Regions from separate parts of the Actinomadura sp. RB99 genome, predicted to be linked through region 2. Evidence: riboswitches for the same ligand, from Rfam matches in the RefSeq annotation. Region 2 holds a riboswitch; the other holds the start of a gene.

Region 1 (7,168 bases), on a different contig from region 2:
CGATGGCCTGCGCGATCGGGTGCTCGGACGCGTTCTCCAGCGCCCCCGCCAGCCGCAGCACCTCCGCCTCGTCCGCGCCGCCGGCGGTGTGGACGTCCACCAGCGCCATCCGGCCGGTGGTGACGGTGCCGGTCTTGTCCAGCACGACCGTGTCGATCCGGCGGGTCGACTCCAGCACCTCCGGGCCCTTGATCAGGATGCCGAGCTGCGCGCCGCGCCCCGTCCCGACCATGAGGGCGGTCGGGGTGGCCAGGCCGAGCGCGCACGGGCAGGCGATGATCAGCACCGCGACCGCCGCGGTGAACGCCCCGGCGAGGCCGGAGCCGGTGCCGATCCAGAAGCCCAGCGTCGCGACGGCCAGAGCGATCACCACCGGGACGAAGATCCCGGAGATCCGGTCGGCGAGCCGCTGCACCTGCGCCTTGCCGGTCTGCGCGTCCTCCACCAGCCGCGCCATCTGCGCGAGCTGGGTGTCGGCGCCGACCCGCGTCGCGCGGACCAGCAGCCGCCCGCCCGCGTTCACCGTCGCGCCGACCACCGCGTCGCCCGGCGCGACCTCCACCGGGACGGACTCGCCGGTCAGCAGCGACGCGTCCACCGCCGACGACCCCTCGGTCACCACGCCGTCCGTCGCGATCTTCTCGCCGGGACGGACCACGAACACGTCGTCCACCGCGAGCCGCTCGACCGGGATGCGCTCCTCGCGTCCGTCGCGGACGACCGAGACCTCCTTGGCGCCGAGCTCCAGCAGCGCCTTGAGGGCGGCGCCCGCGCGGCGCTTGGAGCGCGCCTCGAAGTAGCGGCCCGCGAGGATGAACGCGATGACGCCGGACGCGGCCTCCAGGTAGATGTTCATCGACCCGTCCGAGCGGGTCATGGAGAACTCGAACCCGTGCTTGAGGCCGGTCTCGCCCGCGGTGCCGAAGAACAGCGCCCACAGCGACCAGCCGAACGCGGCGAGGGTGCCGACCGACACCAGCGTGTCCATCGTCGCGGCGCCGTGCCGCAGGTTCGTCCACGCGGCCTTGTGGAACGGCCACCCCGCGTAGACGACGACCGGCGACGCCAGCGTCAGCGACAGCCACTGCCAGTTGTCGAACTGCAGCGCCGGGACCATCGCCATCGCGATCACCGGGACCGCGAGCACGACCGACATGATCAGCCGCTGCCGCAGCGTGGTGAGCCCGTCGTCGGGCTCGTCCTGCTCGCCCCGCGCGTCCTCGCCCTTGGGCGGGGCCGGCAGCTCGGCGGTGTAGCCCGCCGCCTCGACGGTGGCGACCAGGTCCTCCGGGGACACCCCGGCGGGGTACTCGACCCGGGCCTTCTCGGTGGCGTAGTTGACCGTGGCGGTGACGCCCTCGAGCTTGTTCAGCTTGCGTTCGATGCGGTTGGCGCACGACGCGCACGTCATCCCGCCGATCGCCAGCTCGATCCGCCCGGATTCCGCTTCTGGCACGGCGCCGGTGGTCATCGCTCCTCCTTCGCTTCGACCGTACGGGATGTCAGTGGGTGTGCTCGCCGTGGCCCTCGCCCTGCGGCTCGCCCTGCTGGACGGGCGCGGGCGACGGCCCCGCCGTCGCGGTGAACTCCGCCGTGCGGACCTTGCCGCCGTGCTGGAAGTCCAGGTAGAGCCGGTACGTGCCCGCGCTGGGCGCCTCGGCGTAGAAGGTGATGTCGGGTCCCGGCTTCGTCTTGCCGTCGCCCGGCTCGCCGTCCGGGTGGACGTGCAGGTAGGCGAGGTCGCCCTGGCGCAGCGCGACCAGGTGCCCGTACGCCTCCAGGTACGGCTCCAGGTCCGTGACCGGCTTGCCGTCCTTGCTCACCGACAGCGTCAGCTTGCTCGACCTGCCCGGGGCCAGCGCGCCGGCGAGCCGCACCTCGTAGCCGTCCACCTTCGCGACCTGCTCGGGCCCCGGCAGCGGGACGGGCTGGAAGTCGCCCGCGGCGGCGACGTCGACGCCCAGCGTCAGCGCCTCCTCGGCGCCCTCCGGCTGGACGTCGGTGAAGAACCGGTACGCGCCGGCCTTGGGCAGGACGACCGCGACCTCCCACACGCCGCCGCCGACCTCGGTCGGGTGCAGGTGCTGGAAGCCGGACAGGTCGCGGCGCGCGATGATCAGGTGCAGCCGCTTGCCGTGCAGCGGCGTGAACCTGGTCACGGGCCGGCCGTCCGGGCCGTCGATGGTGAACCGGAAGTCGGTCCGCACGCCCGGCCGCACGTCGGTCGTCCGCGGGTGCAGGGTGTAGCCGCCCTGGCTGACCTGTAGCCCGCCGGGGACGGCCGCGGCCGCCGCCGTCCCGCCGTGGGACCCGTGCGAGCCGTGCCCGCCGTGCCCGCCCTCGTCGGCCTTGCCGACCGGGCCGGCCGCGGTGCCGATCGCGGCGGCCCCGCCGAAGACGACGGCCAGCGCCGCCACGTAGGCGCCCAGCTTGGTCGCGGTGTTCATCGTCCTTCACTCCACTCGTCTCGGCCCTGGTGCGCAGGGCGGCAGGCGTCAGGCCTGCAGGGCGTATCCCGCCTCCTCGACGGCGCTCTTGATCAGGGCGTCGTCGACGGGGGCCTCGCTGGTGACGGTCACCTGGCCGGTCTTGAGGTCGACGTCGACGGCGGTGACGCCGGCGACCTGCTCGACCTCCTCGGTCACGGAGGCGACGCAGTGGCCGCAGGTCATCCCGGTGACGGTGTAGGTGGCGGTGCTCATCTCTCGTCCTCCCTCATCGTGTACCCCCTGGGGGTATCTCGGTGGCCTCATGGTGCCACAACGCCGATGCCCCGCACAACCCGTACCCCCTAGGGGTTATTTCGAGATCCGGGTCACAGCGCGCCGCGCGGAGTTATCCACACCCTGTCCCGGGGGCCTCGCGGGGCGGGGCGCGGCGATTTGTCGATATTCGTCGAGGTATTCACCGCGGATCGCCCCGCCGGCGCGCCGAATCACGCGCCATGCACAAGGTTTTCCACAACCTTCCCCAGCCCTGTGGGCAACTCCGCCGCGTCGCCGGGCGCGGGGCGCCGCTCCCGTCGATGGTCTCGCGTTCCGCGCCCCCGGAGGGCCCGCTTGCGCAGGTCCGCCGCACGGCTGCCGGAGCGTTTACCTTGGAGGGGTCACGATCGGCGAGTGGAGGTCCGATGCCCGAGTTGCCCGAGGTGGAGGCGCTGGCGGCGTTCCTGCGGGAGCGCGTCGTCGGCCATGCCGTCGCGCGCGTCGACGTCCTCGCGATCTCCGCGCTGAAGACCTATGACCCGCCGGTCACCGCGCTGGGCGGGCTGACCGTCACCGGCGCCGCCCGGCACGGCAAGTTCCTCGACCTGGACGTCGACGGCATCCACCTGGTGATCCACCTGGCCCGCGCCGGCTGGCTGCGGTGGCGCGACGAGGTGCCGACGAGACCCGCCCGTCCCGGCGGGAAGAACCCGCTCGCGCTCCGCGTCCACCTCGACGACGGCTCCGGCTTCGACCTCACCGAGGCCGGGACGAAGAAGGGCCTCGCGGTCTACGTCGTCCGCGACCCCGCCGACGTGCCCGGCGTGGCGGGCCTCGGCCCCGACCCGCTGGACGAGTCGTTCACCGCCGGCCGGCTGCGCGAGATCGTCGCGGGCAAGCGCACGCAGATCAAGGGGCTGCTCCGCGACCAGAGCGTCATCGCCGGCATCGGCAACGCCTACTCCGACGAGGTGCTGCACGTGGCGAAGATGTCCCCGTTCAAGATCGCCGCGACGCTCACCGACGACGACATCGCGGTCCTGCACGAGGCGATCGTGACGACCCTCCGCGACGCGGTGGAGCGCTCGCGCGGCCTCGAAGCGCAGGACCTCAAGGGCGAGAAGAAGACCGGCCTGCGCGTGCACGGCCGCAAGGGCGAGAAATGCCCGGTGTGCGGCGACACGATCCGCGAGGTGTCGTTCGCCGACTCGGCCCTCCAGTACTGCCCCACCTGCCAGACCGGCGGCAAGCCCCTGGCCGACCGCCGCCTCTCCCGCCTCCTCAAGTAGCCCGCGGCGGGCGGGGCGGCCGGTCTTGGACTCGGCCGACCTCGGAAGCTCGGAAACCCGGCCGGCTTCGGGGGCTCAGCGGACCTTGGGGACGGGGCCGAAGACGGGGGCGATCTCGCTCCAGCGGTGCAGCTGGCAGCCGTCGTTGCGCTTGAAGGTCGTGTCGACGGGCTTGCCCCGCCAGGTGCCCTTCACCGTGGCGACCTCCGGGCCGCCGTAGATGTCGGTGCACATCCGGTCCTTGGGGACGGGCGCGAACGGGTCCTTGACCTTGGTGAGGGCGGCGCAGGCGTCGGCGGCCTTCGGGTGGTCGCCGCCGGCCGGGTCGCAGGTCAGCCTGTAGGTCGTGGCGGGAGCCTGGGCCGACGCCTTGACCTGGATGGTGAGGCTGTCGGCCGAGGGGCCCGAGGGCCGTACCGTGGTGGTGCCCGAGGGCCGCTCGGCGGGAAGGGTCTTGACGTGTTCGTCGCCGCAGGCGGCCAGTGAGAAGATCATGGCGAGCCCGGACGAGGCGAGGATGAGCGTCCGATACCGCATGCGTGATTCGACGCGGGGGGGCTTCGCGCGGTTCCATGGGGGTGTGATGATTTTCGGGGACGAGGTTCCGGCGGTGGTCGCCGCCGACGTTCCGCAGGGCGGTTACCTGCTCGACGTGCGCGAACAGAGCGAGTGGGACGCGGGGCACGCGCCCGACGCCGTCCACATTCCGATGGGGCAGCTGGGCGACCGGGCCGGGGAGATCCCGCGGGACCGCGAGATCTTCGTGATCTGCCGGTCGGGGGCGCGGTCGGCGCAGGTGACGGTGGCGCTGAACCAGGCGGGCTGGCTGGCGAAGAACGTGGACGGCGGGATGAAGGGCTGGGCCGAGGCGGGCCGCCCGATGGAGAACGGCGGGGACGGCGAGCCCTACGTGGCCTGACCGCCCTCCGGGAAATACGCCCCCTTTGTAGGGGTTGCGGGCGGTTGTACGATCGGTGCCGACCGATAACCGCGGGAGCTCGGGCCATGAGCCGGGCTGAGAGGGCGGCCTTCCTGGCGTCGCCGACCGCATGAACCTGTCCGGGTAATGCCGGCGTAGGGAGCGTGTCCCGTGACGTCCGACGTCGAGAAGACCCTCGCGCACGAGAGCCCGCGCAACGAGGTCCCGTACACCCTCGACGAGCCCGCCCCGAAGGTGCTCGGCTTCTGGGACCAGAGCGCGTTCTGGGCGAACCTCGGGGTCAGCCTGCTGGCCTTCTCCGGCGCCTACACCGTCCTCGCGCCCGATGCCGCCGGGACGCCGACGCTGGCGATCGCGGCGGGCATCGTCGCGATGATCGTCGGCACCGTGCTGGGCGGGCTGATGCTCGGCCTGGCCGCCGCGCCGGGCGCGCGGACGGGCCAGCCGGCGATGGTGCTGCTGCGCGGCCTGTTCGGCGCGCGGCTGTCGTACGTGCCGACGGTGCTGAACATCGCGCAGCTGATCGGCTGGGGCACGTTCGAGCTGATCGTGATCGCGGACGCGGCGCGCGAGCTGTGGGACGGGGTGCCCCGCTGGGGGTACGTCGTCGCGGCCGGGGTGCTCACGACCGTGCTGACGATCTGGCCGCTCGGGTCGGTGCGGCTGCTGCGCCGGTACGTGACGGTCGCGGTGATCGTCGCGCTCGCCTACTTCTACGTGCAGCTCGTCCGGCAGCCGCTGCCGGACCTGAACCACGGGTCGTGGCACGGGTTCTGGATCGGCGCGGACGCGGCGCTGGCGGTGTCGATCTCGTGGGTGCCGGTCGCCGCCGACTACACCCGGCACGCGAAGAGCGCGCGCGGGGCGTTCGGCGCGGCGTCGGTCGGGTACTCGGTCACGCAGATCGTCGCGTACGTGCTGGGGCTGCTGGCCCTGGCGCTCGTGGGCGGCGACACGGGCAAGGTGTTCGACCCGTTCCTGCACGTCGCGCTGGGCGCGGTGTTCTTCGCGGTGTTCGTGCTCCGGGAGGCCGACCAGTCGTTCGCGAACGTGTACTCCACCGCCGTGTCGATCCAGAACCTGGTGCCGCGCGCCGACCGCCGCGTCCTGTCGGTCGCGCTCGGCGCGGGGATCACCGTGCTGGCGCTGGTGCTGGACATCAACGACTACGCGGGCTTCCTGTCGCTGATCGGGTCGGTGTTCGTGCCGATGCTGGGCGTGCTCGCGGCGGACTTCTTCCTGGGCCGGGGCCGCGCCGGCGGCTGGGACGCGAGCCGCGCCGCGCCGTCCCGGTGGAGCATGATCGCGGCCTGGGTGGTCGGCATCGTCGCCTACCAGCTGATCAACTCCGGGACGATCGGCTGGTGGACGGACCTGTGGCAGCACGTGCGGGACGCGCTGCACTTCACCCCGCAGAGCTGGATGAGCGCGTCGCTGCTCTCCTTCCTCGTCGCGGCCGCCGCGACGCTCCTGATCGGCCGGACGGGCGCCGCCCGCCGGCCCGGTATTACCCGGCGGTAGGGTTGCCGGAGCCGCGCGCCGACGGATGCGCCGCGCCCCGCCGGAAAGGCACGACGGAGATGGCCGATCCCGAGGTCCCCGGGCCCCTGAAGTGGCGTTCCTCCCTTCGCGGGGGTCGCCTGGTGGGAACTTTTCGGCGCCGGTTGCCCGGCGCCGCACCGGGCTCCGGTGGCACGATGACAGGCGTGCAGCACGTCCACGACCCGATCGCGCGCGCCGTCATCGAGAGCGCCGCCGACGCGATCGTGGCCGTCGACCAGAAGCACCGCGTCACCGTGTGGAACCCGGCCGCCGAGCGGATGTTCGGCTGGAGCGCCGAGGAGATGGTCGGGCGCGTCCCGCCGATCGTCCCGGACGAGCTGAAGGCCGAGCACAACGCCGTCCAGGAGCGGCTGCTCACCCGGCGCGCCGGCGAGGGCGAGTCCGAGAAGGAGGGCGGGCAGATCTCGATCGCGACCCGCCGGTTCCACCGGGACGGCCGGCTGATCGACGTGCGGATCGACACGAGCCTGCTGAAGGACCCGGCCGGCACCCCGCTCGGCTGGGTCGGGGTGTACCACCCGGCGGAGGACGACGAGATCGTCCAGCACCACATGACGGAGCGGGCCCGGCTCGTCCGGCGGCTGAACGACATCGTCGCCGACCTGAACGCCGAACTGGACCTCGCCGTCGTGCTCGACCGGATCACGACCGCGCTGATCGAGCTGACCGGC
Region 2 (7,168 bases):
CCGCGCGCCCGGACCGGGCGCGCCGTCGGGTGGCGCGCCGCGGCCGGCCAGCACCAGTTGCCGCGTCTGCGCCCAGTACAGGACGGCCGCCCACCAGTACAGCGCCGTCCCCCAGATGGCGAAGGACCACCCGATCACCTTCGCCGCGGTGCCCGCCGCCCCGTCATGGTCGCCCAGCAGCAGCAGCGGGAAGGCGTACAGCAGGCACAATGTGCCCGTCTTGCCGATGAAGTGCACGGGAAGCGTCCCGCCGTACCCGAGCCGCCGCACGATCGGCGCGATCGGGGTGATCGCCAGCTCGCGCGCGACCAGCGCGGCCAGCAGCCACAGCGGGATGATGTCGCGGATCGTCAGGCCGACGAGCGTCGCGAAGATGTACAGCCGGTCGGCGGCCGGATCCAGGAGCATGCCGAGCTTGCTGGTCTGGTTCAGCGCCCGCGCGAGCTTGCCGTCCAGCCAGTCCGACAGGCCGGCGAACACCAGCAGCCCGAGCGCCCACCAGTCCTGCTCGACCAGCACCAGCCACAGGAAGAACGGGACTCCGACGAGCCGCGCCATGCTGAGCATGTTCGGCACCGTGAAGATCCGGTCCCGCGCCGCCTCCGGCGCCCTGCCGGCCTCAGTGCTCACCGCTTGCGCTCCCCTCCCTGACAGCGCCCTCCGGGCGATGACCCTGGGGCCTGGGTCGGCCCCCCGGCGGTCGCGCCGTCCCCCTTGATCCTGACCCTACCGGTAAGGCTTTGAAAGCCCCCGATAGCGTCCGGCCATGCGATGGACGGTGCACGGCGAGAGATCGATCTACGACAGCCCCTGGATGGACGTGCGGCTGGCCGACGTGGAACTGCCGGACGGGCGGCGCTTCGACCACCATCTCGTGCGGGTGCGGCCCGCCGCGGGCGTGGCGGCGGTCGACGGCGCGGGCCGGGTGCTGCTGATCTGGCGGCACCGGTTCATCACCGGCGCCTGGGGCTGGGAGGTCCCGGGCGGCCGGGTCGAGGACGGCGAGGACCCGGCGGAGGCGGCGGCGCGCGAGCTGGTCGAGGAGACCGGGTACCGGGCCGGGCCGCTGGAGCACGTCGTGGCGGTGCGCCCGTCGCCGGGGCTGCACGACGGGATCCACCACATCTTCCGGGCGGACGGCGCCGAGCGGATCGGCGAGCCGACCGACGTGGAGGCGGAGCGGATCGAGTGGGTGCCGCTCTCGTCGGTCCCGGAGCTCGCCGCGCGCGGCGAGATCGGGTCCGGCTCGACCCTGGCGGGCCTGCTCCTGCTGCACGCCCGGACGATCAGCGGGGGGTGACCGGCGCCTCCCCGGACGGCACGTCCGGGGGCGTGCCGTCCCGGAGGGCGGCCGGGAAGACGGCGGTGACCGCGAAGCCGCCGTCCTCGCCGGGGCCGGCGTCCAGCGTCCCGCCGACGCTGCGCGCCCGCTCGATCATGCCGAGGATCCCGAACCCCTCCGGCTCGGCGCCGGAGGGGCCCCGGCCGTCGTCGGCGACGCGCACGACGAGCCCCCGCTCCTCGCGCGCGAGGGTCACCGCGACGCGGCGCGCGCCGGCGTGCTTGACGACGTTGGTCAGGGCCTCCTGGACGATCCGGTACGCGGCGACGCCGATCTCCGGCGGCGCGCCGGCGGCGCCGTCGGCGCTCAGCGTCACCTCCAGGCCGGCGGCCCGGGCCGCGTCCACGAGGCCGGGGATCGCGTCCGGGCCGGGCAGCTCGGCGGGCCCGCCGACATCGGTGCCGCGCAGGACCTGCAGGGTGCCGCGCAGCTCGGTGCGGGCCTCCCGGCAGGTCGCGGCGATCGATCCGAGCGCCTCGGCCAGCTCCGCGCGGTCGAGCGGCCGGTCGCCGGCGACGAGGTGGGCGGCGGCGCCCGCCTGCACGCCGATGACGGTGATGCTGTGCGCGAGCAGGTCGTGCAGGTCGCGGGCGATCCGCAGGCGCTCCTCGGCGACCCGGCGGCGCGCCTCCTCCTCGCGGGTGCGCTCGGCGCGCTCGGCCCGCTCGGTGATCGTGGCGAGCCGGGCGCGGTGCGACCGCCAGACCTGCACGGCGATCACCACCGACACCACGGCCTCGATCACCGCGATCTGCTCGCGGACGGAGCCGCCGCCCGCCCGCAGCGCCATCGTGATCACGCAGACGAACAGCAGCAGGCCGGCCACCGTCAGGACGGCGCGGACCCGGCGCCCGAACACCGCGTAGGCGAACAGCGCGATCACCTCGGCCGGGATCAGCGCGTGATGCTGGTACTGCAGCAGGTGGTACGGCAGCGTCAGGACGACCAGCACGACGAGCGCGAGCGCCGGGCGGCGCCGGATCACCGCGAGCGGCACGTGGGCGCCGGCCAGCAGGAGGACGCCCCAGGCGTCCAGCGGCCGCGTCCCCGGCCACGCGAGCGCGGCGGCGACGGCCGCGGCGGCCAGCAGCGTCGTCAGCAGGGCGTCTCGGGTCGCCGTGTCGGGCCGGGGCATCGTCACCACGTGCCCATCCTCCCCGACTCCGCGGCCGGCGCGCACCCGCCCCGCGGCGTGCCGCACCCCGGGGCCGCGTTCCCGCCGGTCCCGGGCGCGGCGCCGCCCGGGCGGCGCCCCGGGGCCGAGGTCAGATGAGGCCCTGGGCGAGCATCGCCTCGGCGACGCGCTCAAACCCCGCGATGTTGGCGCCCACCACGTAGTTCCCGGGCGCGCCGTAGCGCTCGGAGGTCTCGTCGCAGGTGTTGTGGATCCGCGTCATGATCTCCGCCAGCTCCGCCTCGGCCTTCGGGAACGTCCACATCTCGCGTCCCGCGTTCTGCCGCATCTCCAGGGCGCTGACGGCGACGCCGCCGGCGTTGGCGGCCTTGCCCGGGCCGAACGCGACGCCCGCCTCCTGCAGCACGTGGACCGCCTCGGGCGTGGTGGGCATGTTGGCGCCCTCGGAGACGGCCTTCACGCCGTTGCGGACCAGCACCCGCGCGGCCTGGGCGTCCAGCTCGTTCTGCGTCGCCGACGGCAGCGCGATGTCGGCCGGGACGTCCCAGACGCTGCCGCCCCGGACGAACCGGGCGGACGCGCCGCGCCGCTCGGCGTAGTCGGCGACCCGGCCCCGCTCGACCTCCTTGATCTGCTTGAGCAGTTCGAGGTCGATGCCCTTCTCGTCCACCACGTAGCCGCCCGAGTCGGACACCGTGATCACGTTGGCGCCGAGCTGCTGCGCCTTCTCGATGCTGTAGATCGCGACGTTGCCGGATCCGGACACGGTGACGGTCTGGCCGTCCAGCTCCTCGCCGCGCTTGCGGAGCATCTCGGCGGTGAACATCACGTTGCCGTAGCCGGTGGCCTCGGTCCGGCACGCCGACCCGCCCCAGGGCTGGCCCTTCCCGGTGAGGACGCCCGCCTCCCAGCGGTTGCTGATCCGCCGGTACTGGCCGAACAGGAAGCCGATCTCCCGGCCGCCGACGCCGATGTCCCCGGCCGGGACGTCGGTGTCGTCGCCGATGTGGCGGTGCAGCTCGGTCATGAACGACTGGCAGAACCGCATCACCTCGGCGTCCGAGCGGCCGCGCGGGTCGAAGTCGCTGCCGCCCTTGCCGCCGCCGATGCCGAGACCGGTCAGCGCGTTCTTGAAGATCTGCTCGAAGCCGAGGAACTTCACGATGCCGAGGTTCACCGACGGGTGGAAGCGCAGGCCGCCCTTGTACGGGCCGAGCGCGCTGTTGAACTCCACCCGGAAGCCGCGGTTGACATGCACCGCGCCGGAGTCGTCGGTCCACGGCACCCGGAAGACGATCTGCCGCTCGGGCTCGACGAGCCGCTCCAGCACCCCCTGGCCGGCGAGCTCGGGGCGGGCGGCGACGGCCGGTCCGAGCGACTCCAGCACCTCGTGGACGGCCTGGTGGAACTCCGGCTCCCCCGGGTCGCGGACGAGGACGCGCTCGTAGGCCTTGTCCAGCACGGTGTGCGTGCCGGTCGCGTTCTGCGGCCGGGGGGAAACGGGCATGCCGGGTCCTTCCTCAGACGGTGATCATGCCTCTCCACTTTAGGCGGTGGTCTGGACCACCGCGGAGCACGGGCCGGTCAAAGGCCGGTACCCCCCGCGAGAACGGGCTTGACGTCCAGCACCGGCGTGCCGTCGAGCGCCTCCAGGCCGCGGACGCGCACGCGCCGCCCGGTGACCTGGAGGATCTCCACGGGGTGCAGGCCGATCGGGTTCGGGCGGGCCGGGGAGCGGGTGGCGAACACGCCGGTCTCGGGGTTGCGCGGGTCGTCGCGCGGCCGGGTCCGCAGCACGTCCCGCGGAGCCAGGTGCAGCCAGGTGAGCACGATGATCCGGTCGCCGTCGCCGAGCCCCTCCAGGGCCGCCTGGTACGACGGCTCGAAGACCAGCCACGCGTCGGGGGCGCCCTCCGTCCCCTGCTTGGGCGCCTCGGCGCGGTCGCTGAGGGGGGACGACACGTGGCCGACGGGTGTGAGGGCGAAGTCATCGCGGATGTTCTCCATGCCCTGATCCTCCCAGCCCCGTCGCGCGGGCGCGTTCTACCCCGGCGGCGGTGGTTGCCGCAACGGGGGTGCGCCGGGTTACCGTCGAGCACGACAGATCGCGGGGGCCCGGCGAACCGGGCTGAGATAGCGGCTGGGACGGCCGCTGACCGCATGAACCTGACCGGGTAATGCCGGCGTAGGGAGAGATCGAGTCGTCATGACCGAATCCGTGGTTCCAGCTGCCCGCAAGACCTACCTCCAGGGTTCCCGCCCGGGGGTGCGCGTTCCCATGCGGGAGGTCCCGCTGACCAACGGCGACGTCGTCGTCCTGTACGACACGTCCGGGCCGTACACCGACCCCGACCACGAGACCGACGTCCGCAAGGGGCTGCCCGCGCTGCGGGAGGCGTGGATCGCCGAGCGCGGCGACACCGAGCCGTACGACGGGCGGGCGGCGCGCCCCGAGGACGACGGGCGCCGCTCCGCGCCCGCGGCCGACGGGCCGCTCCCCCGCAGGCCGCGCCGGGCGAGCGGCGGCGCGGTGACCCAGCGCGCCTACGCGCGGCGCGGGGAGATCACCGCCGAGATGGAGTTCGCGGCGCTGCGCGAGGGCGTGGCGCCGGAGTTCGTCCGCGACGAGCTGGCGGCGGGCCGGGCGGTGCTGCCCGCCAACGTCAACCACCCGGAGATCGAGCCGATGGTCATCGGCCGGAGCTTCCTGGTGAAGGTGAACGCCAACATCGGCAACTCGGCGGTGGCGTCCTCGATCGAGGACGAGGTCGAGAAGATGACGTGGGCGACCCGCTGGGGCGCCGACACGATCATGGACCTGTCGACGGGCCGGGACATCCACACCACCCGCGAGTGGATCCTGCGCAACTCGCCGGTGCCGGTCGGGACCGTCCCGCTGTACCAGGCGGTGGAGAAGGTCGGCGGCGACCCGGCGGAGCTGACCTGGGACGTCTTCCGCGACACCGTGATCGAGCAGGCCGAGCAGGGCGTCGACTACATGACCGTGCACGCGGGCGTGCTGCTGCGGTACGTGCCGCTGACGGCGCGGCGGAAGACCGGCATCGTCTCGCGCGGCGGGTCGATCATGGCGGCGTGGTGCCTGGCGCACCACGAGGAGAACTTCCTCTACACCCGCTTCCGCGAGCTGTGCGAGATCTTCGCGGCCTACGACGTCACCTGGTCGCTCGGCGACGGGCTGCGGCCCGGCTGCATCGCGGACGCCAACGACGAGGCGCAGTTCGCGGAGCTGCGCACGCAGGGCGAGCTCACCCGGATCGCCGCCGAGTTCGACAACCAGGTGATGAACGAGGGCCCGGGCCACGTCCCGATGCACAAGATCAAGGAGAACGTGGACCTGCAGCAGGAGTGGTGCGACGGCGCGCCGTTCTACACGCTGGGGCCGCTGACCACCGACATCGCGCCGGGCTACGACCACATCACCTCGGCGATCGGCGCCGCGATGATCGGCTGGCACGGCACCGCGATGCTCTGCTACGTCACGCCGAAGGAGCACCTCGGGCTGCCGGACCGCGACGACGTCAAGGCCGGCGTGATCGCCTACAAGATCGCGGCGCACGCCGCCGACCTGGCCAAGGGGCATCCGGGCGCGCAGGCGTGGGACGACGCGCTGTCGGACGCGCGGTTCGACTTCCGCTGGGAGGACCAGTTCGACCTGTCGCTGGACCCGGACACCGCGCGGGCGTTCCATGACGCGACGCTCCCGGCGGCGCCGGCGAAGACCGCGCACTTCTGCTCGATGTGCGGGCCGCACTTCTGCTCGATGAAGATCACCCGGGACGTCCGCCGGTACGCCGGCGAGCACGGACTGGCCGAGGAGGAGGCGCTCGCCGCCGGGATGCGGGAGAAGGCCGGGGAGTTCCGCGCCGGAGGCGGGCGCGTGTACCTGCCGCTGGCGCCCGGCGGTTCCTGACCGGGGACCGGGCCGGGAGACCGGTCACCGGCGCCCTCGGTGAGGGCGGCCCCCTTCCCTCACCGGAGCCCGCCGCGAACCGCGTGCCGCGGCGGGCTCCGGCCGCTCGGATCCCCCCTCGCGGGACACCGGCCGGGCGGACACGGCCGCCTGCCCGGGGTGGCGCGGCGCGCTGCGACTAGACTTCAGGGAACGTTCCAACACCGCGGACCGTCCCCCTGCACGCCGCGGTCGCGCACGCGTCAGGAAGGACCGGGGACCCAGGTGACCAGCGACGACACGCCGCGCACCCGTGCGCCGCGCGCGGACGTCCGCCGCAACCGCGCCCGGCTGCTCGCCGCTGCGCGCGAGATGTTCCTGCGCGACGGCGCGGGCGCCTCCCTGGAGGGCGTCGCCCGCCTGGCGGGCGTCGGCGTCGGGACGCTCTACCGCCACTTCCCCACCCGGCAGGACCTCCTGGAGGCGCTGCTCGCCGACGCCTACGACGCGCTCGCGGAGCGGGGCCGCGAGCTGCTGGAGTCGCCGGAGCCGGGGCGGGCGCTCCTCGCGTGGCTGGACGACTTCGTCGCCGCCGTGTCGGTGTTCCAGGGGACGGCCCCGTCCGTCCTGGTCTCCTTGCGCGGCGAGCGCTGCGAGGCGTTCCGGTCGTGCCGCGCCATGCGGGACGCGGGCGCTGCGCTGTTCGCGCGCGCGCAGGAGTACGGCGAGGCGCCCGCCGGGGCCGCGTTCCTGGACGTGCTGAAGCTCGCGGGCGGGATCG

What was found. Region 2 has a riboswitch for thiamine pyrophosphate ahead of thiC (phosphomethylpyrimidine synthase ThiC). Riboswitches for the same ligand answer to the same signal wherever they lie in the genome.
Region 1: it holds a riboswitch for thiamine pyrophosphate, as region 2 does, so the genes downstream of both, amrb99_RS01855 (cytosine permease) here and thiC (phosphomethylpyrimidine synthase ThiC) in region 2, are expected to answer to the same signal.

The regions. Positions count from the first base shown of each region.
Region 1 covers NZ_JABMCA010000001.1:359,288-366,455, reverse strand. Annotated here, with positions in the region: gene amrb99_RS01885 (heavy metal translocating P-type ATPase) at 1-1,471, opposite strand, end outside; gene amrb99_RS01880 (hypothetical protein) at 1,503-2,447, opposite strand; gene amrb99_RS01875 (heavy-metal-associated domain-containing protein) at 2,496-2,702, opposite strand; gene amrb99_RS01870 (DNA-formamidopyrimidine glycosylase family protein) at 3,131-3,994, shown strand; gene amrb99_RS01865 (SSI family serine proteinase inhibitor) at 4,070-4,531, opposite strand; gene amrb99_RS01860 (rhodanese-like domain-containing protein) at 4,578-4,913, shown strand; TPP riboswitch at 4,975-5,092, shown strand; gene amrb99_RS01855 (cytosine permease) at 5,085-6,455, shown strand; gene amrb99_RS01850 (PAS domain-containing protein) at 6,632-7,168, shown strand, end outside.
Region 2 covers NZ_JABMCA010000091.1:8,392-15,559, forward strand. Annotated here, with positions in the region: gene amrb99_RS43765 (CDP-alcohol phosphatidyltransferase family protein) at 1-630, opposite strand, end outside; gene amrb99_RS43770 (NUDIX hydrolase) at 767-1,300, shown strand; gene amrb99_RS43775 (sensor histidine kinase) at 1,287-2,477, opposite strand; gene gdhA (NADP-specific glutamate dehydrogenase) at 2,608-3,984, opposite strand; gene tsaA (tRNA (N6-threonylcarbamoyladenosine(37)-N6)-methyltransferase TrmO) at 4,062-4,484, opposite strand; TPP riboswitch at 4,575-4,688, shown strand; gene thiC (phosphomethylpyrimidine synthase ThiC) at 4,684-6,408, shown strand; gene amrb99_RS43795 (TetR/AcrR family transcriptional regulator) at 6,673-7,168, shown strand, end outside.